2 regions of the Shewanella sp. W3-18-1 genome follow, and region 2 is predicted to be linked to the other one. Evidence: riboswitches for the same ligand, from Rfam matches in the RefSeq annotation. Region 2 holds a riboswitch; the other holds the start of a gene.

Region 1 (15,498 bases), 270 kb from region 2:
TTTTGCACTACTTATCCTGAATACGCTTTGATATTGGTCTGTAAAGGGAGGATGAAAATTAGTTATCACTTAACTATCTAATTTGTAATGTGAAAGTGGTAGACATGGCCTAATCAGAACGCTATCTTAAGTTTTAACAAGGATGAAACTTAATCGTGACCATGGTTAAGTTCACTTGCATCAGGAAGATGTATCTTTATTTCGCAAGAAACGCCTCCTGAACAATATGCGATGAGTTTCTAACACTAGGTGCTAGGTGCTAGAGCCTAGAATCTAGAAAAGAGCAGTGCAATCCCTTGGCTAACGGCTGTTGGCTAAGTGCGGTAGCTATGGCGGGGCTTGTTGTCGAACGACAAAGCTGAAGCGTTTTGATAGTGCTGGTTTGCTTGGCGCTGCGAATTGGCAATGTTATCGCGGTTATTTGTTTATTGCGGCCTAACGGCCGAGGTGAATCAAGGTCGTGGGTCTTCAACCCACACCCGACCAAGGAGGACTGCTCGTCCTATCCTCCTTGGATTCTCCAAGACGCCCCTAACGAAGTTACATGCATTGGTTACTGGCCTAGCGCTTATTCGAAAATCACTAACGCTTTCGATGGTACATCCTGTACCCCGAAAGCTAGCTCGGCATCCATGCCTCGCTCACGTGATTTTCTTCAACGCCCGTCGGCAACTTCGCAGGGGATTGGCGTAACTCTTGGCATTAGTGTTTATTCATAATTTTTATTAAAAGTCAGATAGTTATTAATATAACTGCTATTTAGCTAAGGAATTTAATGTCTGTTGCTCTAAATACATTTAAGCGTGCAATTGGTGATGCGCGAGTATTAATCGAATGCTATGACAACCTTAATGTTGGTCAAGGAAAGGCTGTTCCAGAGGCACTGAAAAGAGCCGCTTTGATCATGACTATGACGGCTTGGGAAACCTATGTAGAAGATGTTGCTACAGAACTTTTCAACAACAAGTTTGGTGCACTAAAAGGGTGTCAAATTGGAAACTTTATGGAGCAGCAGTTTTCTACTCGCTTGAAAATGTTTCATAACCCAGACTCTGCTAAAACGAAGCAAATTTTTGAAGAGTTTTTCGGGATTGATGTTACAGAGCATTGGAAATGGCCGAATTATATACCTAAACAAGCGAGAGAAACCCTTAATACTTGGCTCAAAAAGCGTGGAGATGCGGTACACCGTGCTCAAGTTGAAATTGGTGTACCTCAAATCATAAAACGTGATGAAGTGGATAAATGTATTCGGTTTATTACTGAATTGGTGACCGCTACAGATAAAGCATTAGGGTCAGATTAGATAGGTTTTAATAAATTTAAATTTACTTTGGATTATTTGATGCAAAAAATAAAAGTAGAAGGTCTTAAGTCCCTTAGGGATAGTGGTGACTTTGAATTAAAGAAAATTAATATACTTGTTGGAAACAATAGTTCGGGTAAAAGTACTTTTCTAAGGATATTTCCATTGCTCAGGCAAAGTGTTGAAAAGAAAACTCGAGGGCCTATACTGTGGAATGGTTTATATATTGATTTTGGTTCTTTTGATACAGCAATTCATAAAAAATTTTTTAATGGTGAAGTGAAGAATGAGGATGAACTATTTTTTACATTCCAACTTTCTTATAATAGGAAAAAGTATCATCACAGTTTTATTAATGAAGAACCAGTGGAGTTGATATGTAAAATAGGCATGATGAGGTCTAATAGTGGTTTAAGTTGTTATACGGCAAGTTATCAAGTTAAAATGTATAATCATACGATTTTTTTTAAGTTTGATGAGGATGGTGTGATTACTGATATTTCATCTGATAGGTTGTCATGGCCGTTAAAAAAACATGATTTAAAGTATCAGATAACTGATACTGATAATTTACTTCCGATTTTAATATCACCTTCTTCAGGGTTGGTTGATGCAAAAGGCAAGCAAATAAGTACAGCATTATTCAATCAAGTTGTTCAGCTTTTTAAAAACTACTCAGGTAGTTCGAGTAGTAACAAATTGCAAGCTATGGCTACAAGATTTTTACGAAATTCAGTTAATGATAATAATAAATTAGCTTTGTTAAGGAAAATGAACTCAACTGCAAAGTGGGAAAAAGAAACATTAAGTTGGGATGTTAATTCAAAAAAGTTCAGATTTATATCTGGTTTGGCTGATCTTTATTATCTTATAGAGAATAGTGCAAATATAAATGATTCTATGACCAATGAGTTGTTAGGCGTTAGATATATTGCACCATTAAGAACTTCAACGGCAAGATATTATAGGCATCAAGATTTAAGTATCGACGAGTTAGACCATCGTGGGGATAATATAGGTATGTTTATATCTAATATTACTGGTAAGTGGAGGGAGGAACTTAATAAGTGGACAAAAAGTGAATTTGGTTTTGTTATAAATGTAGATTTGAACTCTAATCATATATCAATTAATCTTCAGTATGCCGATTCAGATTTGAGTGATAATATTTCTGATATGGGATTTGGTTTTTCACAAGTGTTACCTATTATTATTCAATTATGGGCAGTATCATCTGGATATGAAAATTCAAAAAGAAGTAGAAAAATAAATAGTTATATATTTGCGATTGAGCAACCTGAGTTACATTTGCATCCTAAGATGCAGGCGTCGCTTTCAATTGTATTCATAAATGCAATTGAACTTGCAAATAATAATGGTATCGAACTTAAATTAATTATAGAAACTCATAGTGAATCAATAATATCTAAAATGGGTAATCTAATATCTAAAGGGAAAATCGCTAATGATATGATAGGGGTTTCCCTTTTTGAACAAGATCGAGAAAGTCGAGAGACTAAAATAATTTCTGCAAATTTTGACCAAAACGGTTTTCTTAATAACTGGCCATTAGGTTTTTTTGATTATTAATAATATGATTATAAAACTAGATAAATCGATAGTCGAGTCGGTGACTAAAAATCCAGAATCACAATATTTATTACTTTTTTTAGAAAAATTAGCGCAAACCATAGCGTATGGACATCATTGTGTTGTTTCAGATAGAGATACATTGGAAAAAATAATTTGCTTAAATGATATTAGTTTGTTTTCAAAAACAATTTTTAGAAAATCGCTAAATAAAATTACTTTTCTTGGTGATTTTTTAGCACAAGATTTTGCTATAAGATTTATTTTTGTTGATAATTCTTTTGATTTTGAATGCGATTTTAGTGAGTTGTTTGTCGTTAATTTATTTGATTACAAGGGAAGTGTTACTTCGATCGATAGATTTTTAGGACGTTCGAATTTAATTGTTGAAGATGTTGATGATATTGTGGTTTACAACCTTGTAATGGAATCATATAAGTTGTTTAGAGGTGATAATTACAACTTGGACTTTGTGCCAGTACATGGTGGAGGCGATCGCTCTCATGAGGTCTGTTCTATCTTGTATACAACTAATTACAATGTATTTGCAATTTGTGATAGTGATAAAAAACACCCCCAAAGTAATGATGGTGTAACTGCTTTAAAATTAATACATTTTTTTGAATCGAAAAAGATAAGAGATAGATTGCATGTTTTAAATTGTCATGAGGTTGAAAATTTAATTCCGTTAAATGTCATTGATAATAAGGCTAATAGTACTCAAAGAATGCCAGTTGATTTTATTTCTAACGCTACGACTATAAATTTAGAAAGCTATTTGTATTATGATTTTAAACGGGGGCATAAATACAAAGAAGTTTTTAAAGATGAAAATAGTTTTTCAGAATACTGGAGGGGTTTATATGGTGCGTTTTCTTGTCCTCTATTTTTAAAAAGATTAGCTGAGTTTGAAAACAATAGGCTAGATATTTCCCATAACTTGACAGCTAGTACTAGTTCCTTAATTTCTTTAATAAAAAAGGATATTAAGGATGGCAAAGTTGTTAGTATGGATATTTCAAGTTTGAGTCCTGCTTGCTTAATTCCGCTCTGGAAATTAATTGGTGAGATTTTTTATTTTTGGTTTATCTCTACACCAGTTGTTAAGCTGTAATTTGAAATAATAATGTGAAATTTAATGAGTCATCCATTGTTAAATTTCTAAAACTGGTAGTAAACATTACTCGGTTTGCTTTGAATGGCTAGCAAGTAACACAAAAGTAGCAGAAGTTCACCAATCCCCTGCGAAGTTGCCGCGGGGCGTTGGAATAAATTGCGTGAGTCCGGTCATGGATGACCGGCTAGCTTTCGGGGTACAGGATGTACCATCGGAAGCGATAGCAATTTATCCATAAGACCAAGGCTAGTCCCTAATGCATGTAACTTCGCTAGGGGCGGCAAGGGGAGATGCAAGAGGGGGATTGCTGTTGATCCCCTTCTTGCCCTGGTGTGGAATGGAATTCCACGACCTTTTCGGTCGCAAGACCGATCTTAGATCTCAAACCGCGTTAGCGTAATAAAGATCCTGACTATTTCTAAAAATCAGTCAGGATCACTCTCTATTCAGGATCATAGTCAAGCACTGGCGCCAGCCATTTCTCTGTCTCAGCTACAGTCATCCCTTTACGCTTCGCATAATCTTCCACTTGATCGCGGCCTATGTTACTTACACCAAAATAGCGGGATTTTGGGTGGGCGAAATACCAGCCCGATACCGCAGCGGTAGGGAACATGGCGTAGCTTTCGGTGATATTCAAGTCGATGGTCTCATCGGGCTTGAGCAAGTCCCATAACAAACCTTTTTCTGTGTGGTCTGGGCAAGCTGGGTAGCCCGGTGCGGGGCGTATGCCTTTGTATTTCTCGCGGATTAAGGCTTCGTTGCTTAACTGCTCGTCGGCCGCATAACCCCAAAACTCTTTACGTACCCGTTCGTGCATCCGTTCGGCAAAGGCTTCGGCCAAACGGTCGGCTAAACACTTGAGCATAATGGCGTTGTAGTCATCGTGGTTGGCTTCGAAACGTGCCACATGTTCATCAATCCCATGGCCCGCAGTGACCGCAAAACCACCCATATAGTCGGCGACGCCGCTATCTTTTGGCGCTACAAAGTCGGCAAGGCAGAAGTTATCGTTACCGACCCGCTCAAGCTGCATCCTCAGGTGATGGGTGGTCATTTCAACTGTGGTACGCGACTCATCGGTATACAGCTCAATATCGTCGTAATTCACGGTATTGGCTGGGAATAAGCCGATAACCGCTTTCGCCGTGAGCCACTTTTCTTCGATGATTTTTTTAAGCATGGCCTGACCATCGGCGAACAGCTTTTGCGCTTCAACGCCGACCACTTTATCGCTGAGGATTTCAGGGTAATGGCCGTGCAGCTCCCACGAGCGGAAAAACGGTGTCCAGTCGATACGCTCAACTAAATCTTCTAATGGATAATCATCAAACACTTGGCGACCGAGCACATTGGGTTTGAATGGGGTGTAATTGGCCCAGTCGTGTTGGCAGCGGTTTTCACGGGCGGCCTCCAGTGAAACAATCTCTTTACGCTTGGCTTGGGATAAACGCTTAGTGCGCATATCGTCGTATTCGGCGTAGGTTTCATCAATGGTGGCTTGGCGTGTCTCGTTATTCACCAGTTTGCTGACCATTGGCACAGCGCGGGACGCATCGGCAATATAGATAGCGCCATGGGGATAATGGGGCGCGATTTTTACCGCTGTATGGATTTTTGAGCAAGTCGCGCCGCCGATAATTGCTGGAATAGTTAAGCCTTCGCGGTGGAAGGTTTTCACGTTATGCACCATCTCATCAAGGCTTGGGGTGATAAGGCCCGACATGCCGATGATATCGATATTGTGTTCTTTCACGGCGTCGAGAATTCGCTCTACCGACACCATCACGCCTAAATCGAATACCTCAAAGCCGTTACAGGCGAGCACTACGCCGACGATATTCTTGCCGATATCGTGCACGTCACCTTTTACGGTCACCATCAATATCTTGCCATTAGACTGACCTGCGACTTTTTCCTTTTCAATAAAGGGATTGAGGTAAGCCACGGCCTTTTTCATCACCCGCGCAGACTTAACGACTTGTGGCAGGAACATCTTGCCCGAGCCAAATAAGTCGCCGACCACATTCATGCCGTCCATCAGCGGGCCTTCAATCACATCGAGTGGACGTTTCGCTTCTTGGCGAGCGGCTTCGGTATCTTCATCAATAAATTCGGTGATGCCTTTAACGAGCGCATGGGCTAAACGCTGATTAACTGGCCAAGAGCGCCATTCTAAATCTTCTTTCTTACCCACCTGCGCGCCATCACCGCGGAATTTCTCTGCGATTTCAAGTAACTGCTCTGTATTGCTCGAGCCTTCAACTGGGCAGGGCAAGTTAAGCACCACGTTTTCGACCCGCTCTTTAAGCTCGGGGTCGATATCATCGTAAATGGCTAACTGACCCGCGTTCACAATCCCCATATCCATGCCGACTTTAATCGCATGGTACAGGAATACCGCGTGGATCGCCTCGCGCACTGGGTTGTTACCACGGAAGGAGAACGACACGTTCGACACGCCGCCCGAAATCATCGCATGGGGCAGGGTGGCCTTAATTGCTTTAATGGCATCAATAAAATCGACGGCATAGTTATCGTGTTCATCGATACCCGTGGCAATCGCAAAGATATTCGGGTCAAAGATAATGTCTTCTGGCGGAAAGCCGACCTTATCGACCAGCACGCGGTAGGCGCGGGTACAGATCTCAATCTTGCGCGCCTTAGTATCGGCTTGGCCTTGCTCGTCGAACGCCATGATAATGGCTGCCGCGCCGTAGCGTTTCACTAAGGTAGCTTGCTCGATAAATTTGGCTTCGCCTTCCTTAAGGGAAATCGAGTTAACAATCCCCTTGCCTTGAATACATTTGAGGCCAGCTTCAATCACCTCCCACTTAGAGGAGTCGATCATAATCGGTACGCGGCTGATGTCCGGCTCAGAGGCAATCAAGTTTAAAAACTTGTGCATGATCTCCACGCCATCGAGCATGCCTTCGTCCATATTGATATCGATGATCTGCGCGCCGCTTTCAACCTGTTCACGGGCGACATCAAGCGCTTGCTCGAACTTGCCTTCTTTAATCAGCTTTAAAAACTTGGCAGAACCTGTGACGTTGGTGCGCTCGCCCACGTTCACAAACAGGGTTTGGGCGTCGATAGTGAGTGGTTCCAAACCCGCAAGACGGCAGGCAACCGGAATGTCGGGTAAGACGCGAGGGTCATATTTTTCAACTGCTTGACGAATAACGCGAATATGTTCAGGCGTACTACCACAGCAACCGCCGATAATGTTGAGCATGCCTTCGCGCGCCCAATCTTCGATCACGTTCGCCATATCTTCTGGGGTTTCATCGTAGCCGCCAAACTCGTTCGGCAGACCCGCGTTTGGGTGCGCCGACACATAGCATTCGCTGATACGTGACAATTCTTCCACATAGGGGCGCAGCTCTTTTGGCCCAAGGGCGCAGTTAAGACCGATAGACAAGGGCTTGATATGGCGAAGGGAATTGTAAAAGGCTTCGGTCGTTTGGCCTGTCAGTGTGCGGCCTGATGCATCGGTAATGGTGCCCGAGATCATGATCGGCAGTCTGTCTTTAGAATGCTGACCAAATAAGTCATCGAATACGGATTCAATCGCAAACAGCGCGGCCTTGGCGTTTAAGGTATCGAATATGGTCTCGACCATAATGATATCCGCGCCGCCTTCAATCAGTGCCTTAGTGGATTCTTTGTAAGCGGTCACTAACTCATCGAAGCTGACGTTGCGATAGCCAGGGTCGTTCACATCAGGGCTAATAGAACACGTACGGTTAGTGGGGCCTAACACACCGGCGACGTAGCGTGGAATGCCTGTGGCAGCAAAGGCTTCATCACAGGCTTCACGGGCGAGGCGCGCGCCTTCGCGGTTAATTTCGGCTGACAGCGACTGCATGTCGTAGTCGGCCATGGCGATAGTCGTGGCGTTAAAGGTGTTGGTCTCAATAATATCGGCACCGGCGTTTAAGTAGTCGGTGTGAATTTGTTTGATAATGTGAGGCTGCGTGAGCACTAACAGGTCGTTATTGCCCTTAACATCGGTATGCCAATCCTTAAAGCGTTCGCCGCGATAGTCCTCTTCCTCCAGCTTGTAGCCTTGGATCATTGTGCCCATGGCACCGTCTAAGATCAGAATGCGCTCTGCAAGCTGTTTGCGAATGTCTGCTAATATCTGGCCGGCTTTGGTTGAGGGTATCGTCATAAATAATTACCTTAAATACAGCTAAGTTAAGTCCAAGCATCGACCCTTGTTATGCAAAGTGCATTTTATTCTGGTCTATCGACATTTGTTTTTGGATACTTGTTTTTATAAAATGTTTTTGGACATTTAAACGTATAGACGTCCATAATACGCGACTTATGATCGTCAGGGCAAGATGAAAGTCAAAGGCATTAGGAGCGAGAATCGAGAATCTAGAATTTAGGCCCTCGGCTTGAGTTCCTAGCATCTAGTCCCTAACTAAAAAGGCATATATGAAACAAGTGCAGCTTTTATTGTTACGCCACGGAGAGTGTGAAGGCGGCGCCATCTTGCGGGGGCGTGTGGATGTGCCTTTGAGCGAAAAGGGTTGGCAACAAATGTCGGCAGCGGTTGAGGCGCAGGCCAGCGTGTGTAGCGCGATTTATAGCTCGACTTCACGCCGCTGCGCCGATTTTGCCCACGCTTTCGCCGCCGAGCTGCATTCGACAGCGGCGTTGGTATCAGTCACTAGGCCATTGCAGGCGCAGTGTTTGTCGGGTTTGCAGGAAATTGATTTTGGTGATTGGGACGGTTGTCGGCTCGATGAAGTGTATCAACAAGAGGGCGAACGCTTAGCGGCGTATTGGCAAAATCCTTGGCAAACGCCGCCGCCCAATGGTGAAACTATGGCGAGTTTTGAGTCGCGGGTGAATGGGGCGGTTGATCAGATACTCGCCGCCGAGTTTGAACGATTTACCCTCGACTCACATAAAATGGGTAATGAAAACAGTGCCGTTAATGAGCGCGGTGACTATATGCCTGCTACCAAAGTGTGGGTTGTGACCCACGGCGGGGTGATCCGTCACTTAATGGCTCGCGCCCTTGGGGTTGAACGGGCGGTGGGGTTTTATAGTCAGCTTGATTTACCCGTGGCGGCAGTGGTGAGCATTAATGTGCTGCAAGATGAACAGGGTGCCTGCTATTGGCGTTTAGATTGGCCGAGTGGGCGCAGGTGTTGAGGCCTTATTTCACGACCTAGGCGCTATGGTGTAGGCGTGATCGTTTGGCGAGAATAAGCTGACATGAAAATATTCTGATTTAAACAGCATTGCCTAATGGGATAGATGTAGGATAATGCTTTTTCCTGACGTTTGAACGAGATAGCGTATTACATGCGCAATGAGTGATAACGTCGCAGAAATAGGTGTTGGGAATAGACTCTCTTGTTCGAATCGCTCCGTTGTTTTCATTCTCAATGGCGTTGTGAACAAAGCGCATATCAACCCAAACATAATAGGGAATCGGGGCACTGCTTATCAGTCAGCCCGAACTGTACCCGCAACTGTGAGTAGTAAAAGAAGAACCTAGAACCTAGAACCTTCTTTCCCTACAAGTCAGGAGACCTGCCTATTTCTGTTATCGCTGCGTGCAGCCTTAGTTCTCGAGCGGGTGACTCGAGGGAGCAGATAACAATGTACATAGCCTTTTTTAATCTAGGTTTGGACTCGCTAGGAGCGCCGCGTTGGTGAAACTCTCTGCACTCCAAATGAGCCATAGTTTGAGTGAAAGTAACACTCGTCCGTCAACGAGCCAGAGTGTCGCACTCGATGTCAGCCAGTTAAGCTGGTGTATCGGTGGCAAAACCATTCTATCCAATATTAACTTTTCGTTGCCTACGGGGGAGATGTTGGGTTTGATTGGGCCTAACGGTGCGGGCAAGTCTAGCTTGCTGCGGTGTTTGTATCGATTTGTGCGCCCGACTCAGGGCAAAATTACCCTTTTTGATCAAGATATTGAGCTCTTATCGCCCAAGACGTTTGCTTGCCGTGTCGCCGTCGTGCAGCAAGATACACCGCATTATTTTGACCTAACCACAGAGCAATTGGTTAGCATGGGCTTGACGCCCCACAAGGGCATGTTCGATACCAATTCCAGTAGGGATGCTGAGCGCATTGCTCAGGCCTTAGATAAAGTGGGCTTGAGCCATAAGAGGTATCAACAATATGAGCACTTATCTGGTGGTGAAAAGCAACGCGCCTTGATTGCCCGCGCCATAGTGCAGCAGCCGCAGCTTTTAATCCTAGATGAGCCAACTAACCACCTCGATGTGCGCTATCAAATTCAGATCCTCGAATTAGTGCGTAGTCTTGGGATCAGCGTGATTGCTTCTATTCATGATCTTAATCTAGCCAGTGCCCTGTGCGACAGTTTGTTGTTGATCCATAACGGTGAAGTCAGCGCTATGGGGACGCCAACCGAAGTATTAACAGAGGCGCGCATTGGTGATGTGTTCGGCGTGTGTGCTCAGGTATCGCCCCATCCACAACATAAAAAGCCCTTAATCAGTTATTTTTATGGTTACCACCATGTGGCTCATGGCCTGAACGAGCGAGGCGAGGGCGGATGATGTCGAGGAATAAACAACATTTCATCTCATATTTGGGGCGTATTGTGACACCGTTGACGAGACAACAACTGATGCTGCTTGTATTGGGCATCATCACTTTGCTCACCCCTATTGCTGCGGCGAGCTTTGGTGCGGCAAATATCCGCTTTATAGAAGTTATTCAAGTATTTACAAATAATGTGGTGAATCCTGTTCAAGCCAATGGTATGACTGAGCGCATTGTGATGGAACTAAGACTGCCGCGCATTTTACTGGCTTTTGTGGCGGGGGCGGGTTTGTCAATGGCGGGGAGTGTGCTGCAAACCGTGACCCGCAACCCGTTAGCCGATCCCTATTTGTTTGGCATTAGCTCTGGCGCGTCCTTTGGCGCTGTGGTGATGTTGACGATTTTTACCGGTTCTGGTTTATTTGAACATTCAGCATTAATAACAAGCTCAGGTATTTTTAGCGGCTCGGGTGCTTTTGCTGGGCAGCTCTGGTTTAGCTTACCCTTTGGCGCTTTTATCGGTGCGAGCTTATCTGTGTTAATTGTGCTTGCCTTGTCTGGGCTTGGGCTTAATAGCCAAGTGGAGCGCATGTTGCTTTCTGGTGTGGCAACCTCCTTTATGTTTGGCGCATTAACGAGTCTGCTGCTGTATTTCGCCAGTCCACAGGCCACGGCATCAGTGCTCTTTTGGAGTTTAGGCAGTTTCGCTAAGGCCAGTTGGTCGTTGCTAGTGCTGCCGAGTTTAGTGATAGGCGTGAGTCTGGTGATTATTTTAGGGATGAAGCGCCAGATCATGGCGTTGCAAGCAGGGGACGAAACCGCCCATACCTTAGGGGTGAATGTGCCTAAGCTGCGGCTCAATATGTTGCTGCTTTGCTCCTTGATTACCGCCGTATTGGTTGCCACCTGCGGCGGCATTGGTTTTGTCGGTTTAATGATCCCCCACACAGTGCGGTTATTATTTCCTGGTCGTCAATCAATATTATTAACCGCGTTGGTGGGGGGATTATTTTTGGTGTGGATTGATGTCTTAGCACGTTGTTTGTTGGGCAATCAAGAGTTACCCGTGGGTATTATTACTGCCGCCATAGGGAGTTTTTTCTTTTTGATTATCCTGCGGCGGCGAAAAGTAACCCGTTAATTTAATGCTTACGACCTATGGAAAAGAGTCATGGAATGCATCGTAGTGATTAAATTTGGATTAGCAAGTGGAGTGTGAATGTCTCAATCAGCCGTGTCGTTTCAAATTAACCCTGTGAGCAAAGTACAAGAACAGTCGATTCAACAGAAAATAAATCTTAAGACTAAGCCGCTTGGCGCCCTCGGGCAGCTCGAATCCTTAGCATTACAAATAGCTCGCATACAGGGTGCTGATCAGCCATATATAGCGAATCCCACCATGCTGGTGTTTGCGGGTGACCATGGCATTGCAGCAGAAGGCGTTTCCATTGCCCCTAGTGAAGTGACGCGCCAAATGGTGCAAAACTTTGCCCATGGCGGTGCGGCAATTAATGTTTTTTGTCGGCAAGTTGGCTTTAAGCTCGAAGTGATCGATTGCGGTATTTTAACGCCTATCGAAGGGGTTAAAGGCATTATTGATCAACGTCTTGGCGCTGGAACTGGCGCTATTCATTTAGAGCCTGCCATGGCGCTGGAAACCGTCGATAAAGGCTTTGCGATGGCGCGTGATTTGATTGAACGCCACCACCAAACGGGCTGTAATCTGGTGGCCTTTGGCGAGATGGGCATAGGCAATACCTCTGCCGCATCTGCGATTATGGCGGCGATAATGCAGCTCGATGTGATTGATTGTGTTGGCCGTGGTACTGGCATTAATCAAGAAACCTTAGCGCGAAAATTGATGCTGATTGAGCTAGCGTTATTGCTACATCAAAGTGCGTTAACTGGACCAAAAGAAGTGTTGGCGTGTTTAGGTGGTTTTGAAATTGTGCAGATGACAGGCGCTATGTTAGCCGCCGCCGAGCGTAACATGCTGGTGGTTGTGGATGGTTTTATCGCGACTGCCGCTGCATTAGTCGCAGTAACAATAGCGCCTAATGTGCGCGACTATTTGATTTTTGCCCATCAATCAGAAGAGCAAGGCCATCTGCGAATGTTAGAATTTTTGCAGGCTAAACCTTTGCTATCGCTTGGCCTAAGATTAGGCGAAGGCACTGGTGCAGCCTTGGCTCTACCGCTTATCCAAGCAGCAGTAAATTTTTACAATCAAATGGCGAGTTTTAGTGATGCGGGGATTGAGGCTGTTGTATGATATGCATCAGCTAAGCTGTTTATTTTACTTATTTAAAATAATAACTTTTTAGCCAACCGTTTTAATTTTAAACCTTGCAGCAAGTGTGGATTCACTAAGGATGCTTTATGTCAGAACGCGAAAGCTGGCACAAAGAAATAGATTTATTTTTAGTTGCTATGGGCTACTTTACCCGCATCCCAATGCCTAAATGGGTTGAGGTTGATAGCGATAAACTCAATAAGGCGAGCCGTTATTTTGGCTTAGTGGGCCTGTTAATTGGCCTGTTAAGTGCGATTGTCTTTTGGTTAACACAGAATTGGCTTCCTGCAGGGGTATCAGTGCTGTTAGCCATGTTAGTTGGCGTTTTACTGACAGGTGGATTCCACGAGGATGGCCTAGCCGATACCTTCGACGGTTTTGGCGGTGGTTGGACGGCAGAAGATAAACTGCGGATCATGAAGGATTCGCGGCTTGGTAGTTATGGCGCTATCGCCTTGATATTAGCGTTATTGCTGAAATGGCAATTGTTGGTTGAATTGGCACTTTATGATCCCGTGGTTGCAGGCTCGGCGCTTATCGTGGCGCATACAGTGAGTCGCGTGGTTGCTGCGAGCATTATTTTTACCGAAAAATATGTGCGCGATGATGAAACCAGCAAATCTAAACCACTATCTCAGCATCAAGGCATTAATGAGCTATTTATCTTGGTTGCCAGCGGTGTATTGGTGTTGTTATTCCTTAAGGGATTAGCAGCCCTCTCATTGTTGTTGGTGATGATCGGGTTACGCCGTTTGATTGTCGTTATTTTTAGGCGTCAGATTGGGGGATACACGGGCGATACTTTAGGCGCGGCACAACAAATATGCGAGATTGTTTGTTATCTTGTGCTGCTGATTGTTGGAAGTATTCTGTGATCCATTTAGTCGTAGGAGGTGCCCGTAGCGGCAAGAGCCGTTACGGCGAATCCTTAGTGCGCCAATATACGGCGCTGGGATTTGATGCGTGCTTTGTTGCTACAGCGCAAGCACGGGATGCCGAAATGACTGAACGTATAGTGAAACACCAACAAGACCGTGCAGATGATGGTATTGCATGGCAATTAATTGAAGAACCCCTCGCGCTGACAACGCAATTGAAGCACTTAGCAAAACCTGGGCGTGTGATCCTTGTGGATTGTTTAACGCTTTGGTTAACTAACCAGTTACTCGCTTGTTACCCCGAATTAGATGAACCGATTCCTACAGAAGGGTATTTCGCCGCGGACATTGCGACTAAAAACACGAGCCTTGATCCGCTGATATCTTGGCAAAACGAGAAGAATGCGTTTGTCGATTCCCTTGCCGAGCTTGAAGGTGTAGTGATTTTAATCAGTAACGAAGTTGGCTCCGGCATAGTACCCTTAGGTGCGTTAAGCCGACAATTTGTGGATGAAGCTGGCTGGTTAAACCAAGCCGTGGCGACCTTAGCGGACAATGTTACCTTAGTGGTTGCAGGTTTACCCTTAACACTAAAACCACTTTAGCTTTAATCGATGCGTTTATAACGGCTTTGCATGAGTATTGGGGCTTAGCTTGGATGTTAATACCGCAAACTTAAGTAAGTCATTAATCTATGCCTTCTGTAAATACAATGTCTTCTTTCACTATAGACAATACCGCCAATATTAATTCACCTCGGCGCGCGGCAGTCTTGATGGTGCAGGGCACAACATCGGATGCTGGCAAGAGCACCTTAGTCGCAGGCATTTGTCGTTTGCTCGCTCGTCAGGGGATTAAGGTTGCGCCCTTTAAGCCGCAAAATATGGCACTCAATAGCGCTGTTACTATTGATGGCGGCGAGATTGGCCGCGCACAGGCCTTACAAGCCGTGGCCTGTTATCTTGAGCCCCATACCGATTTTAATCCCATACTGCTTAAACCAAGCTCGGACACGGGCGCGCAAATTATCGTTCATGGCAAAGCCCTGACGACACTCGAAGCCTCGGCCTTTTTTGGGCCTAAATCTAAGGATTACAAGGCTATGGCGCTTGGTGCTGTGCTGGAGTCCTTCGAGCGATTGACGGCCCAATATCAAACCATAGTGGTTGAAGGCGCGGGCAGTCCGGCGGAGATCAATCTGCGTGAAGGTGATATTGCCAACATGGGATTTGCCGAAGTTGTGGATTGTCCTGTGATTATCATTGCCGATATCGACAAGGGCGGCGTATTTGCCCATTTGGTCGGGACCTTGGCCTTGTTATCAGAATCTGAACAAGCACGGGTAAAGGGCTTTGTGATCAACCGTTTCCGTGGCGATATTAGCCTGTTGCAATCTGGCCTCGATTGGCTTGAAACTTATACAAAAAAGCCTGTTTTAGGTGTGTTGCCTTATCTGCATGATTTACATCTCGATGCCGAAGATGCGCTGATAAGCTCGCCGACCAAAGGCGCTAACAGCCGCTTAAAAGTGCGGGTATTAGTGTACCCAAGGATCAGTAATCACACGGATTTTGATCCGCTGCGGCTGCATCCCGATATCGATTTTGACTATGTGTCATTACAAACCCAAGCCGCGAGTCACTCCACTCATCTGCCCGCCGCTGATGTATTGATCTTGCCCGGCAGTAAGAATGTGCGCGCGGATTTGGCCTTTTTACGCCAGCAAGGCTGGGATAAAGATATCGCCACACACCTGCGTTACGGC
Region 2 (15,498 bases):
AAATACGCTGTCTTTAGGTTCAGTCACACCAATAATCCGCACGGGTAGATTCCCGATAAAAATCACCTCACCAATAGGTGAACTACGAGGGAATAACTCTTTACGAACCTTATCGTCAATCACAGCATCTTGAGCAAGCGATGAAACACTATCTTCATCCCAGAACTGCCCCATAGCCAGCTCATAACCTCGTACCCTGAAGAACTCTGGGCCAACACCATTCACGACCGTGGTAACCGCTTTATTGCCATAACGTAACGTCATACTTGAATCAACGGTTGGTGTAACACTGTCAACGTAAGGTAAGTGTTTCAATGCATCGGCATCTTTAACAATTAAGGTTTTCACTTTTCCTGAACGGCGATCACCAAACCCAAAGCCTGGGCGAATATCAATCGTATTAGTCCCCATTGAGCTAATGCTATTAAGAATTTCTCGCTGGGAACCTTCTCCTAATGCAACCACGGAAACAACCGAGGCAATACCAATAATAATGCCAAGCATAGTGAGAAAGGTGCGTAATCTGTGAGTCGACATGGCAAGTAGCGCCATTTTGAACGCTTCAACATATCTATCCCACGAGGCCACTCGAATACGGTTATTTATCTTAGTGACAGCCGTATCGACGTGCTTTGGTGCCTTCGTTTTACGTTCGTCACTGATAATTATGCCGTCCTTAATTTCAATAATCCGGTCGGCATATTGGGCTACATTCATATCGTGGGTTACGATAATGATGGTATGACCATCGCTGTGAAGCTCTTGCAGCAATTGCATCATTTCTTCACCGCTGTGGCTATCCAATGCACCCGTGGGCTCATCGGCAAGGATCACATCACCGCCATTCATCAACGCACGGGCCACACTGACCCGCTGCTGCTGTCCACCACTGAGCTGATTAGGTTTATGATCGAGTCGGTCACCTAATCCTAAGCGAGTTAATAAATGTTCGGCTCTGTCTTTTCTGGCACTTCGTTCTTTACCTGCATAAACCGCAGGAACTTCCACGTTACCTATCGCAGTAAGATCGCTAAGCAAATGATAACGCTGAAAAATAAAACCAAAATGTTCACGCCGTAATTGAGCTAACTCATCGGCATCCATGGTGGAAGTATCTTGTCCATTGATAAAGTACGCCCCCTTCGACGGTTTATCTAAGCAGCCAAGAATATTCATTAGGGTCGATTTGCCCGAACCAGAGGCGCCGACAATGGCAACCATCTCGCCACGTTCAATCGTTAAGTTCACATCTTTTAGTACGGTAAGCTGCTGTTCTCCCGCCTGAAAAGTGCGATAACAACCTGAAATTTCAAGTAATGCGGCACTCACAATTAAAACCTCACACTAGGTGGGCGGCGCAGTTTGCTGCTCTCTTCCGATGAAGGCATACCCAGCACAACTAAGTCGCCTTCATTTAAACCTGAGGTAATTTCGGCATTAATTTTGTTGTTAATACCTACGGTGACATCCACGTATTGCACTTGATTATTCACTAATACTGGTACTTGATACTGAGGCCCACGATGACGCTTAGGTTCGCTAGACTGCGTATCTTTGTCTTTATCTAGCTGCGGTGCAGTTTGCTTATCCCTTGGCTTAATCCGTAAGATTTGTGAAGGCACGAGTAATGCGTTCTCTGCTTTAGCAAGCACAATTGAAATCTGGGTTGTCATTCCAATACGTAAAGTACGATCTGGATTTTTCACATCAAATAAACCGTAGTAGTAAATAGCTTCTGTCGTGCTTGAGCTTGAACTTGAACTACTACTGCTCTCCATTGAAGTCGGTCCCGGCTCAATTGCCCTAATGGTCGCGTGATAGGGACGATTAGGTTGTCCAAGAATCGTAAAGTAAACAGCTTGGCCAGGTTTAACGTTGATAATATCAGCCTCTGATATTTCAGCCTTGACGGTCATAGTATCAAGCTGTGCCATTTCAACTATGGTTGGTGTCGTTTGATTCGCGTTAACGGTTTGCCCAACTTCGACAGCAGAATATACAACGGTGCCATCCATAGGCGCGGTAATTTTGGTATAACCTAAATCAATCTTGGCACTATCAACTTTAATTTCAGCCTGTTGTTTTTGAGCCTCTAATTGTTCTATTTCAGCTTGATAAACAGTCAAAGTTGCTTCTGCCGCTTCATAAGACGCTCGAGAACTAGCATTATCTGCTAGCATTTGTTGTTGACGAACAAACTCAAGTTTGGCTTGCTGTATTTGTGCTTGCTTTGCACGATATTGAGCATTGATAATTTTCAGTGAGGCTAAAGCTTCTTTGATCGTATTCTGTTGTGCCAAGCTGTCGATTTGAGCAATTAAATCGCCTTGCTTAACCTCATCACCTGACTGTACAAACAAACTGTCAATCTGCCCCGACACCTGTGCACCAACACTGACTTGCTTTAATGCCTGTAACGTACCATTTGCAAGCACTGTACTTTCAATATCACCGATATATACCGCTTCTGTAACATAGGCTGGCGGTGTTTCTGGTTTATACCACAGGGAAAATGCTCCCCCACCAATGATAATAAGGCCGCTAATCACAATCAGCAGTTTACGCTTTGAGGATTTTTTCATCGGTATATTCACATCCAATAAACTAAAAAGCCGCAAGCATATTGCTCACGTAGAAAGATTAAATTATGTAGGTAGTATATAGAGTTAATATAAGACAGTAGACGAAGGAAATGTCGTTAACAGGTAAAGATTTGCAAATATCTGTGTAGATAGTTACAAGGCAAACACGGTTGAGTGGTGCTTAGGCTGTAATGCCAATTTAGTGCGATACCGAATCGACGGGTTGTAGATTATCGGGGTCTATATTCCTCAAACAGGCGAAACATGGTAAGTCGATAACTCAAGGATTAAAGCGGATGCATAAACATCCGCCTTCTATCTTATTGATATTATTGATAATCAATAAGTGAACAATTAACCTAGTCGGCGACGTAGTTCCCGTGTGGCATCGACCATGTTTTTTAAGGCGGGTTCGACTTCATCCCAAGTGCGGGTTTTTAGGCCACAATCTGGGTTGACCCACAGCTGACGTACGGGCACTTTTTGTGCCGCTTTCTCGATTAAGTGCACCATGGCCTCCACACTTGGGGTGTTTGGCGAATGAATATCATACACACCGGGGCCAATTTCATTGGGATATTCAAAGTCTTCGAAGGCGTTGAGTAACTCCATCCGTGAACGCGAAGTCTCGATAGTGATCACATCGGCATCCATGGCAGCAATCGCGGCAATTGTATCGTTAAACTCGCTGTAACACATGTGGGTGTGGATTTGAGTCTCATCAATCACCCCAGCAGCGCTGAGTTTAAAGGCATTCACCGCCCAATCTAAATAGGCTTGCCACTCACTTTGTTTCAATGGCAGACCTTCACGGAAGGCGGGCTCATCGATTTGTATAATGCCAATACCGGCATTTTGTAAGTCCACCACTTCATCACGGATCGCCAGCGCCAGCTGAGTCGCAATCACATCGCGGCCGATATCTTCACGGGCGAATGACCAATGCAGAATCGTCACAGGGCCAGTCAGCATGCCTTTTACAGGCTTGTCGGTGAGACTTTGGGCAAACTCGGCCCAATCAACCGTCATCGCCTTTGGACGACTAACATCACCATAGATCAACGGCGGCTTAACACAGCGTGAACCATAGCTTTGCACCCAACCATTTTTGGTAAAGCCAACGCCCGCAAGCTGCTCACCAAAATATTCCACCATATCGTTGCGCTCGGCCTCACCATGAACCAGCACATCGATACCGAGTTTAAGCTGGCGGTCGATAGTATCGCGGGTGACTTGTTGTAATTGCTCAGTATATTGTGCATCACTCAGCTCGCCCTTGCGCCAGCGACTGCGTAGTCCACGGATTGCCGGTGTTTGTGGGAAGGAACCAATGGTGGTGGTCGGCAACAGAGGTAAACGGTATTTCTGCTGCTGCACTGCTTGGCGTACGCTGAAATCACTGACGCGCTCATAATCGGCAGATGTCAACGCGGCAACGCGGGCAATCACTTGACTGTCGGCGGCCTGCGCTTTCGCCTCACGGCGTGCCAAACAGGTTTGCACAATCTCTTTTGCCGCGACCGATTCAGGTGCCAGTAGCAATTGGCGCACATTGGCCAGCTCGAATAATTTCTGCTTCGCAAACGCGAGTTGTTGACGCAGCGCGGGCTCAAGCGTGGCTTCCACCTCTAAATCCACAGGGCTGTGCAGGAGTGAGCAAGAAGTACCGATCCACAAGCGATCTCCGAGATCACGGGCAACCGCGCCTATGCGTTCGGCAATCAAATCCGCCTCTGCCGCCCACACGTTGCGGCCATTGACCACACCCGCCGACAAAATTTGATCTTGACCAAGCGCATTAGCAAAGACTGCCAATTGATCCGGCGCTGTGACTAAATCGATATGCAACCCCGCGACCGGCAAGGCCGATACCAGCGCTTGATGGTGTGCGATACCGCCGTAATAACTGGTAAGAAGGATCTTCACCTTCGCAGTGCTGAGGGCTTGATACGCCTCAGTGATCGCCGCTTGCCATTCACCATCTAACTCCAATGCGAGAATAGGCTCATCGAGCTGTACCCATTGCACACCCTGAGCAGCAAAACGCGCCAAAATGTCAGCATAAGCAGCTAATAAATTGGGTAATAAGCTTAACTTATCAAACTCTTGGCCCACAGTTTTAGCAAGGAACAAGTAGCTAACAGGGCCGAGTAGCACAGGTTTGGCTTTATAGCCTAGCGCTTGCGCTTCGCTGACTTCCTCAAAAAACTGCTCATAGGCAATCGAAAACACTTGGTTTTGGCTGAGCTCAGGTACTAGATAGTGATAGTTAGTATTGAAATACTTGGTCATTTCAGAGGCTGGCGCATCTTGGCCCGTTGGCGCTCTGCCGCGGGCAACACGGAATAAAGTATCGAGATCGATTGCTCCTTCACCACGATGACGCTCAGGAATGGCATTTAAAGTCGCGCTTAAGGTCAGCACTTGATCATAAAAGGCAAAATCACCTACGGGAACTTGCTCAATGCCAGCAGCAGCTTGCCACTGCCAATGGTTGCGGCGAAGTTCACTCGCCACTTCACGCAATTGTGCCTGAGTGCTCTCACCACGCCAGTATTTTTCTAAGGCAAATTTCAATTCACGACGACGCCCGATACGGGGAAACCCAAGACTATTTAATTGCATACCATATCTTCCTTTATTTGAGATAAGCCATATTCGGCACTTGCACCCACCAGATTGTTTTCTCTTGGCACTTTTCAGCATTTCAGCCTTGATAAATAACAATGGGCGTCTGGACGTCTAGAAGTTTATTGTGTTAGTCTCTATCCCAGCAACCGAATTGATTTCAAGCACAACATGAGTGAAATTCACTTGGAGTGAACATGATCGAACTAAGACACCTGCGAACCTTAATGGCCCTGAAAGAAAGCGGCAGTTTGGCGGGCGCGGCCAAAAAACGTTTTGTCACTCAATCCGCCCTCTCCCACCAGATTAAGGAGTTGGAACAACGAATTAACTCACCCATTTTTGTGCGTAAGAGTAAGCCACTGTCATTCACCCAAGAAGGTGCACGCCTGCTGCATCTGGCCGAAGAGATTTTGCCTAAGGTGTTAGAAACCGAGACAGATTTGAAGAATGGGCTGGAAACCGAAACCAATCAGTTGCGCGTCGGCATTGAGTGCCATAGCTGTTTTCGCTGGTTAATGCCTGTGATGGAGCAATTTAGGCAAGATCATCCAGCAGCCGAGTTAGACTTGTCGAGCCGTCACCTGTTCGACTCGCTCAATGCCCTAGAAATGGGTGAACTGGATATTGTATTAACCTCAGATCCTGTGCCTGGGCATTCACTCGCCTACCAGCATTTGTTTGATTTTGAAGTGAAGTTAGTGGTTGCAAAAGATCATCCCTTAGCAAAAGAAGCCTATGTCACCCCTAAGCAATTAGCACACTTGCCTATTATCAGTTATCCGGTGCCGTTGACGCGTTTAGATATTTATCGCCACTTTTTAGAGCCTGCGGGCATAGAGGCGGGCGAGCAAAAAACCTGTGATTTAACCATGATGTTATTGCAACGCATCGCCTGTAAAGACGGCATAGCCGCACTGCCAAGTTGGTCGATAAATGAAGGACATGGACTGAGTCTCGCCACGGTAAAACTCGGCCAAGAAGGCTTAAAACGCCCGCTATTTGGCGCCTATCGCCGCCACAGCGCAAACTCAGCATTGATCCAAAATTGGTTACAACTGGTGGCAAGTGAAGGTTTATCCCGCCAGCATAAATCGAATTGATTCAGATAGTAAGCCCAATAAAAAGCCTGCGAATGCAGGCTTTTTATTGGGCTAATATGCTATCAAATCTAAAAATTACAGCGGATTCATTAATAGTCCACGCATAGATAAGATACGGCGCAGAATTAACCCTGGAGAATTGGGATTTCTAGTCTGACGTAGATTATGGGCAATCATAAATTCTTGACGCAGATCCTGATCTAAATCTAATGATTCAAACGCTTCTATGGTTAAGGTTTGCTGCTGTTTATCAATCAATGACTTAATTACACTTAATGGGAAAGATTGCTCAGCACTAGCATTAAGGTAAGCAAATGCGGTGAGCGCAATAATTTGGCCAAAAACACTAAAGAGCGCTAAGGTTTGTACTTCATCGGGATCAACCTCAACGCCTTCCATACCCACCAAACTGTCTACCGCATCAATCGCAATACTTTCTGTTAATTTCCAATAACCTTGAACTAACTTTTTATAGGGCTGCGGTAGCTCATCGAGGCGTTCTTTAAGGTAGAAAGTGAAAGCATAACGATAAATATTGACCTGCCCTAAACGGATCAACGCTTCTTTTAATGAGCGAGATTTGTGATTTGCCACCACGGCCGCCTGCGCAGAATTACTACGCATTAACATATGTGCCGCCAATGCAGGGTCACTCGAAATAATATCGATCACATTACGAATATCGCCTTCGGCAAGGATCGCTTTTTTAAGGGGAATGAGAATTCCTCTCCGGCCAATCACTTGCTCTTCATTTGCGATGATCGCCCTAACTTGAGTAAAAACCTGTTGCTCAAGATCAGTCATAAGACACTTTTCACCTGTTTACTAAAAATTAAGATGATTCGATTACGACCCATATCATACCCAAAATTCAAAGAATTTCAGCACTTAGTCATTGATTGTGTAATGAAGATAACCATAAATTAATATGGTCATCGGTAACTCAAAGTGACCGCACAAAAAAATGTTTTGTAATCCACTGTTTTAAAAGGCTTTAACTTATACCCGATCCACATTAGTCATACCATTAAGTAAAACACCTCAACACCATTTCTACAACAAAACCAACTTGGTTATAGTTAAGTTACAGCCCATGTTGCTCAACATCTGCACACAAATACAGCGATAACAGCAACCCTAAAAGCTAATCAAAAATAAACGGCTAAACTGAACTCTATCCTGAAAAAACAAAAGCTAAAAACATCAGCACAAATAAACATAACGCATTGAAAAGTAACCACTAACTTCCTAAAAAATAACTTATATTCAAATTAATGCTGAATAACAATCAAAGAAAATAAGTTTAAAACCACCAAAAGATCACAATTACACGCTAAACTCATATCAAAAAACAATCAAATGTGACTAAAATCAACAAAAACAATCTATTTGAAAAGAAAAATTAACTTAAGTATTATGGATAAAATGCGTTTTTTTTGCTCAAAACTCAGAAATGGCAAGCGTTTTGACTGTTTCAGATAACTTAACGGAGAGAAAGATGAGATACAGTAAATTTACAATTGCTTTGTTATGCTTTTTTGTAAGTAACTCGTTCGCCATAGAATTGATAACAACAACTGAAACTCAAGCTGTAAATGAGATCAAGCAAGAATTTGACATTGATAATTTGTTGATATCTGTAAATAATCGATTATCTGAGCATCAACAAAATGAGTATGATTACAAATTACTACTTACAAATATTAAAAATGAAAAAGAGAATTATAATAAAGCAATATTAGAGTTGCCGAATGCAATTTTAAAAGATAATAACGCTAGCAATTATTTCAAACAAATTGAAACCTTAGTTAAAAACATTGACTCACTTGAAAAACAATCTGTCAGTGATGAAATTAAAAATAAAGAAAATTATCAAGAAATATTAAAACAGTACGACATTATCAATAGTAAACGCTTACAGAAAATAGAACAGCTTTCTTCATTAAAAAAGAAAATCGTAAATCGTATTATAACTGAATTATCAAGTGCTGAAAATGTTAAATCTATTGACTTAGAAAGCTCAATGACCTGTTCTAAGTTTCAATCTATAAATGATTGTTTAAAAGACACTGAAAAATATACTGTTAAAAACACTATCAATTCAGATCCTTTCCTTAGCGATAAAAGTGTTCTTCTATCATATAAAGTAATTGATGCAAGTATGAATATGAATGGTGAATTACACTATAAAGTTAATATGACTTTTAAACCGTCATATAACAATAAAATCGAGTCTATGCTCAATGACAAACTTGGCCTGAAGTCTACAGTCGTCACACTGACTAGCAATGTCGATGCTGATTGGTATGTTGATGGTGCTAAAGTAGGCACTGGCAAAAAGGTAAGCTCTGAAGTCACCTTGGGTAAACATGGGATCGTTGCATCCTATAAAACAATGAAAAAATCTACGGTAGAAACAATCGAAACATTAGAATCAAATCTTGTTTTCAACTATTTATTTGATGATATAGACAATCAATCTGCACTTAAGTAATAGGCATCATTTAAGCGTAAAAAAGCCACCTTAAAAATTATTTAAAGGTGGCTAAATATATTTTCTAAGTAATTAGAAGCGATAACCTAAGGTTAGACGGATATCACGGCCTCGGCCAGAATAATAACTATCCCACAAACCACCACCATAATAACCTGAGCTAACATATTCTTTATCGAACAAATTATCGACGCGTAGACTCGCTAACCAAGCATCACGATTATAATTTAAGGCTAAATTACCGAGCACATAACTTGCCAGCTTATCGCCTTCATTAGCATTATCGCCTTCAATAAAACGATTACCCGTATAAATCGCCTCGGCAAACACTTGGAAATGCTCGGCGAAATCCATACTGATATAACCACGTCCAGTATGTTTTGCCACCCAAGACAGTGCTTTACCATCATTCACCCCATCGGTAAATTCGGCATCGATATAGTTATATTCAAGCCCTAATTGCAGTGCTTGAGTGATCTGCCAATCCCAGTCTGCGCTCGCACCATAACGGCGTGAGGCATCGGCATTGACGTTCGCGCCTTGGAAACTACCACCAACAGGTTTTTCCGCACTGGGGTCGAAGACAATTTCATCTTCTAAATCGAGGCGGTATAAGCTTACGCGCAGGCTTTGGCTAGCAACAGTCCAATCCCAACCCGCCTCATAGGAGCGGCCCGTCTGCGGCTTTAGGCCATAGACATCTTTCGGGGTGTAGGCTTGCTCATCGACCTTAGCGAAACGGAAGTTTTCATCGCCGCGTAGATAGAATCGGTGCTCGGCGCTTGGGCGATAGTTTAGACCGAACTCGAATGCAGTGGCATCTTCATCTAAATCAATACCATTTGGATAGACATTGCCATCGACTAACTCGTCGGTCACCCGCGCATAACGTCCACCTACCACATAGCTTAAGCTGTGGCTTAATGGCACTGTGGCCTGTACATAAGCACTTTGCATTTCTTGCACATTGCTACGCGCCATAGTGTTATAGTCGGCCTTACCACGGCTAAGATCTAAACCTGCCACTAGATTTAGCTCACCTTGGCGAGTGGTGTAATTTGCTAAGGCCTTAGGACTAAACATTAAGAGAGAACGGGTATTATGACTACCTGCCCCCCAGTTCAGCGAGGTCACTAAGGTATCGCTATAATCCAGATCCGCCGCTAAGGCCCAATTTGGGTTAAGCTGATGCTCATAACCACTGCGCGCCGCTGTGGTCATCTCATGGACATATTCGCTTTTATTGGAAGATTGACGAGGGTTTTGTTTAAATTGATCTTTGGTAAGTGAACCGGGATTTTCACGGTCATCATCGTAATAACTGGTTTCAACAAAAAAAGCATCTGTATCAGTTTTATATTGAATACGGCCTAAAATTGAGCCAGTTTCATTGGCATTATGCTTGCGATAGTTATCACCTTGGTTGTAGCTACCTGTAAAAAAGTAACGCCAGTCTTTATTGATGGCGCCAGATATATCACCGCGACCTTCATAGGTATCAAAGCTGCCACCCGATAATTGCACACTGCCGCTAGTGTTTTCGGGTGACTTAGTCACAATGTTAATCACCCCACCGACAGCTTGGTCGCCATAAAGCACACCCGCACTGCCCGATAAAATCTCAATACGTTCAACAAGGTTAAGCGGAATCGCATTGAGGCTTGGCGCAGCGATATCGATATTATTCAGACGACGGCCATCGAGTAAAATCAGTGTATTGTTAACAGCAGTGCTGGCGCTAAAACCGCGCATCGCAAAGCTAGTCCCAATATTATTATCCGAAATTTGAATACCGCTTCGACCGCGTAGTACATCAGTCAAACTCGTTGCACCGCTCATTTCAATTGCAGCGGCATCAATCACATTCACATTGGCAGCAATGTTTAGCGGGGTATTGTCTGTACGGCCAATCACGACAAGATGCTCATCGACTCTAGCGGTATGGGTATCGTCGGCCGCCAGAGCGGGCGCGATAATTGAAAAACTGCAAAGGCTGCCGATCAGCAGCGCGATTTTAGTTGGATTTGTTCCCATTTTACCTTTAACTCCTACAAGGAAAACGGGGCATTGACGCCACGATACCGTTGATTAAGCGTAAATACTGACGGTGATTATCGCATTTTGAGATCTGCCCACCGAAATCTCAAAAACACCTTTAGGGCCGGTCTCCGGACTTAGGCTATGTTAATCCATTAAAAGTTGGATTAACGCGAGACTGACCTTTCACATTCTGATTATCGGGTTCTGTCTTGAACTCACTTATCAAACGCGGTCTTCTCTCACCTTTTACCGTTGCGGGGGCAGTGCCAGAATCTCACTGGCTTCCCGATTATCTCGCGGCTTGAGCACGCAAGCACCTCAGAAGGTTGACTAAAAATTTGATATATAGGGCTAAAGAAACGTCATTCATTTCTTTATACCTATCTACTCTACATCAAGCGCGAGCATTATAGACGTCTATACGGATGAAAGTCCATTAAACTCAAACAAGCACCTATTCGCTAAACGACCACATTTTAACTTCAGGATTTGGTCTTTCTTTACTCAAAATGTCCTGACGCTGCTCCTGCGTTTCACATTGTGTTGGAGCCGAAAAATCGAGGGGCTTAATCACGAGTGAATCGGCAACCTTTACAGAAGATGTAGCAAACGTATCGGTATTCATCGACCAAGATACCCACTCTCCTTTTTCACTGAGCCCGACATAACCATCATCTGTTGCACCTAACCAAGTTAATCGCGGAATGCTTGCTATTAACTTCTGGACATTTTCGAGATTAGCTCGATAGCCTACTGGCACGACCTTACCATCTGGGCGAATAAACACAAATGATGCTTGCCCGCTGATAATACGGCTCCCTTCCTGCCAATATTGATTGAGAATGTCTTGGGCATAATGAAAACCATACAGATAAGCGTAGTCAGTATCGTCGACGATAATTTGCGGTACAGCATTGTCACGCAATAACAAAAAACCTGTATCTACGCTAACAATACTGCTCACACCTTTAATTCCCGTTTGTTTGAGCCAATCGATACCGCAGTTCGTTGAATTACCCCAAAAGTGCGCCTCACCCGTAGGACTTAAGATGGCAAAGGCACAGCGATTTGTCGTAATACTGGCCACATCCTGTAACGCACCGCGAATAGGATAAACATCACTACTATGCCCCCAAGTCACGACAGTGCCATCCTTTTTCAAAGCAGCAAAGGTACCATGAGTGTACTCGACGCTGACGACATCCTTAAGTTGCGGTAGCAGCTTTTTCATATTGGTAGAGCTTTCAATTTTTCCCCAAATCACAGTACTACCGTCTTTTTTTAGTGCCGTAAAACTTCGCCCTGCAGCAACGATATCAATTACATCAATAAGCTGATCCTGCACATGTAAGCTATTACCACCATACGGGCCATAACCCCAAGTGTGTACTTTGCCATTGGCATCTAGAGCAGCAATGGCCTCTTGATTGGCGAACAACTTGGTAATATTGGTCATGCGGTTTTGTAGTGCTTTGTCGAGGCTCAATTTCCCCGCATTACCCCAGTACACCACAGTGCCATTCTTACGCAGCGCAGCAAAGCCGTCCTTAACTGGCACAATTTGGATGACATCTTTAAGTTGATCTGTCACTTCACGGCTATCGCCGCCGCTAAAACTGTTACCCCAAGTGATCACATCGCCATTTTGGGTGATAGCTGCAATAGCCATATTATTTGCTATAACGGAGGCTAGCGTGGGTAAATCACAGGGAATATGACGGTATTGTGGACTCGGTTTTTCCTTCAATTGAATGAGTTTACCGTTATCAAACTGCACTAATGATTCGTTATTGCTTTCAATTACAGCCGTAGGTTTAGGGTCGCTACAGCCTGCGAGTTGTACAACAACCATGCCCGCTAGCACAGCCATTGGCCAAGAGATTCGATTAGCTCGCATTACTATTTCCTTGTATTTGTTGTATCGCTCAATTTTTACAGCACTCAATTTTTACAGCAATAAAATGCGCGCGATTCTAGCAGCTTATCGCGAAAAGGCGCAAAAGTTCACACTTTGCCTCTTGAGTCGAATAATCTAACTTCCTCAAAATATTAAGCATGCTACTCTAATGCACCACAGTATCTGTTTAAAGGAGTAACAGTATGACTCGCCCTATTATTCTGGATTGCGATCCCGGCCATGACGATGCTATCGCGCTTATATTAGCTTTAGCTCACCCAGAGCTTGTTCCCCTTGCCGTCACAACTAGCGCAGGCAATCAAACCCCAGATAAAACCCTCAATAATGCCTTACGGATCTTAACGCTGTTAAATCGCGGTGATATCCCTGTGGCCGGTGGTGCGATCAAACCTTTAGCCCGCGAACTGATTATTGCCGACAATGTTCACGGGGAAACAGGACTCGATGGTCCTGTATTACCTAATCCAAGTTTTAGCCCTCAACCCATTACCGCAGTGGAGTTAATGGCGCAGCAAATTCGCCACAGTACAAAACCTGTCACATTAATTCCCACAGGGCCGCTGACAAATATCGCCCTATTGCTGGCTAGTCACAGTGAATTACACCATAAGATTGAGCGCATAGTGCTAATGGGCGGCGCAGCCGGTGTCGGTAATTGGACCCCAGCCGCCGAGTTTAATATTTTTGTCGACCCCGAAGCCGCCGATATTGTATTCAAATCAGGTATTCCCATTACCATGTGTGGGCTCGATGTAACCCATCAGGCGCAGATCATGGATGAAGATATTGAGCGCATTCGCGCGATTCAAAATCCCATTGCTCAGTGCGTCGCCGAATTATTGGATTTCTTTATGATTTACCACAGAGATCCTAAATGGGGCTTTATTGGCGCGCCACTGCATGATCCCTGCACTATTGCTTGGTTGCTTAAACCTGAACTATTTGAAGCGCAAGATTGCTGGGTCAGTATTGAAACCCAAAGTGAGTTGACCCTAGGCATGACAGTGGTTGATCGCTATCAGCTTACAGGTAAAGCCGCCAATGCTACGGTATTATTTGGGCTCGATAGGCAAGGTTTTGTCGATTTGCTCGTAGAAAGTGTCAGTGTTTATGACCCAACTTATCTCAATCGCAAATAACAACGACAGAGGATCGTCTATGAGTCAAATACTCATTATCGGCAGTGCCAATGCCGACCATGTGATGAAATTTGAATACCTACCCGCCGCAGGACAAACCTTGATGAGCCGAGAATACCGTCTTGAACACGGTGGTAAGGGAGCAAATCAAGCGGTTGCCTGCGCACGTTTAGCCAAGCCAGATACGCACATTGATTTTATCTGCCGCTTAGGCAAAGACAGCGTCGGCGATGATATGCTCCAAAGCTGGCTAAAAGACGGCATTAGTGCAGAAGGGATCACTCAAACATCCAATATGAGTACTGGAACGGCCATGATTTTTATCGGTGACAACGGTGAAAATACCATTGGCGTTGCCGCAGGTGCTAATGCGGAGCTGTTACCTGAAGATTTAGAAAATTATTATGCCCTATTTGCGAATGCACAGTACCTGCTTATCCAGTTAGAAACCCCATTGACGACGGTAGCGAAAGCGCTACAAATGGCGAAAAGACTGGGCGTTACGACAGTATTAAATCCTGCTCCAGCCAAAGTATTAGGACCTAATTATCTTCAATGGGTGGATATTATTACCCCAAATGAAACCGAAGCCGCGGCACTGACTGGCGTCGAGATTAATCACCTCGATGATGCGCATCTTGCAACACAATTGCTGCATCAACAGGGCGTAGGTATTGTGGTTATCACTTTAGGGGCAAAGGGTGCTTATATCAGCAGTCCTCATTTTACCGGGCTCATACCCGCCATCAATGTACAAGCCGTTGATACCGTTGCGGCGGGTGATACCTTTAATGGTGCTTTAGTTGTCGGGTTAAGTGAGGGAATGTCGATTGATGCTGCCGTGGGATTTGCCAATGCCGCCAGCGCCATGACGGTGACTCGCCAAGGCGCACAACGGGCCATCCCCTACCGCCACGAAGTCCCTAACTAGGCACTCATTTGTGCGACAGATTGTCGCACTGTACGGCTTTCAGTCGAAAGTTGTATATACATAATTTACTAAACTAATTCATTCCCATTTAATACAAATTGGCTATTCTTTCAGCGCATGGTTGAGCCAAAACGGCTCAACTTCCCCTTGTTTAAATAAGGAAGTACCAGATGAAAGCAAAGAGCACCTCTTTACGTAACCTAACCAGTGTGAGTCTTTTAGGTTTAGGATTATTCGTCGCGAGTCAAGCGAGTGCCAATGAATGTGAGTTGAAGATTGCTGCCACTGATGCAATGCAATTTGACACAAAAGAACTGTCAGTCCCTGCGAGTTGTAAAGAAGTCACCCTCACTCTGACACACACAGGCACCCTACCAAAGGCTGCCATGGGCCATAACTGGGTATTAACAAAAGCCGCTGATATGGCAGGTGCCGCTAATGATGGAATGAGTGCCGGTGCCGATGCTGCCTATGTAAAAGCAGATGATACTCGCGTAATAGCACACACTGGATTGGTAGGCGGCGGTGAATCAACTTCAATCACCTTTAGTACAGAAGGAATGGATGCCGCGGAAGATTACAAATTTTTCTGTAGCTTCCCAGGCCACTGGGCAATTATGCAAGGCAGTTTTAAGCTAAAAGAATAAAGTGCATAGATTGAGC

What was found. Region 2 has a riboswitch for cobalamin ahead of SPUTW3181_RS03970 (TonB-dependent receptor). Riboswitches for the same ligand answer to the same signal wherever they lie in the genome.
Region 1: it holds a riboswitch for cobalamin, as region 2 does, so the genes downstream of both, SPUTW3181_RS05060 (ABC transporter ATP-binding protein) here and SPUTW3181_RS03970 (TonB-dependent receptor) in region 2, are expected to answer to the same signal.

Annotation. Positions count from the first base shown of each region.
Region 1 is NC_008750.1:1,113,366-1,128,863, forward strand. Features, by position in the region: gene SPUTW3181_RS05030 (HEPN domain-containing protein) at 776-1,306, shown strand; gene SPUTW3181_RS05035 (AAA family ATPase) at 1,346-2,896, shown strand; gene SPUTW3181_RS05040 (hypothetical protein) at 2,937-4,010, shown strand; gene metH (methionine synthase) at 4,456-8,190, opposite strand; gene SPUTW3181_RS05055 (histidine phosphatase family protein) at 8,463-9,188, shown strand; cobalamin riboswitch at 9,409-9,595, shown strand; gene SPUTW3181_RS05060 (ABC transporter ATP-binding protein) at 9,695-10,576, shown strand; gene SPUTW3181_RS05065 (FecCD family ABC transporter permease) at 10,576-11,703, shown strand; gene cobT (nicotinate-nucleotide--dimethylbenzimidazole phosphoribosyltransferase) at 11,782-12,834, shown strand; gene SPUTW3181_RS05075 (adenosylcobinamide-GDP ribazoletransferase) at 12,942-13,730, shown strand; gene cobU (bifunctional adenosylcobinamide kinase/adenosylcobinamide-phosphate guanylyltransferase) at 13,727-14,338, shown strand; gene SPUTW3181_RS05085 (cobyric acid synthase) at 14,446-15,498, shown strand, end outside.
Region 2 is NC_008750.1:848,153-863,650, reverse strand. Features, by position in the region: gene SPUTW3181_RS04000 (MacB family efflux pump subunit) at 1-1,329, opposite strand, end outside; gene SPUTW3181_RS03995 (efflux RND transporter periplasmic adaptor subunit) at 1,332-2,582, opposite strand; gene metE (5-methyltetrahydropteroyltriglutamate--homocysteine S-methyltransferase) at 2,937-5,207, opposite strand; gene SPUTW3181_RS03985 (LysR family transcriptional regulator) at 5,408-6,313, shown strand; gene SPUTW3181_RS03980 (HDOD domain-containing protein) at 6,389-7,117, opposite strand; gene SPUTW3181_RS03975 (hypothetical protein) at 7,812-8,807, shown strand; gene SPUTW3181_RS03970 (TonB-dependent receptor) at 8,880-10,841, opposite strand; cobalamin riboswitch at 10,949-11,183, opposite strand; gene SPUTW3181_RS03965 (hypothetical protein) at 11,302-12,744, opposite strand; gene rihA (pyrimidine-specific ribonucleoside hydrolase RihA) at 12,948-13,904, shown strand; gene rbsK (ribokinase) at 13,924-14,835, shown strand; gene azu (azurin) at 15,006-15,482, shown strand.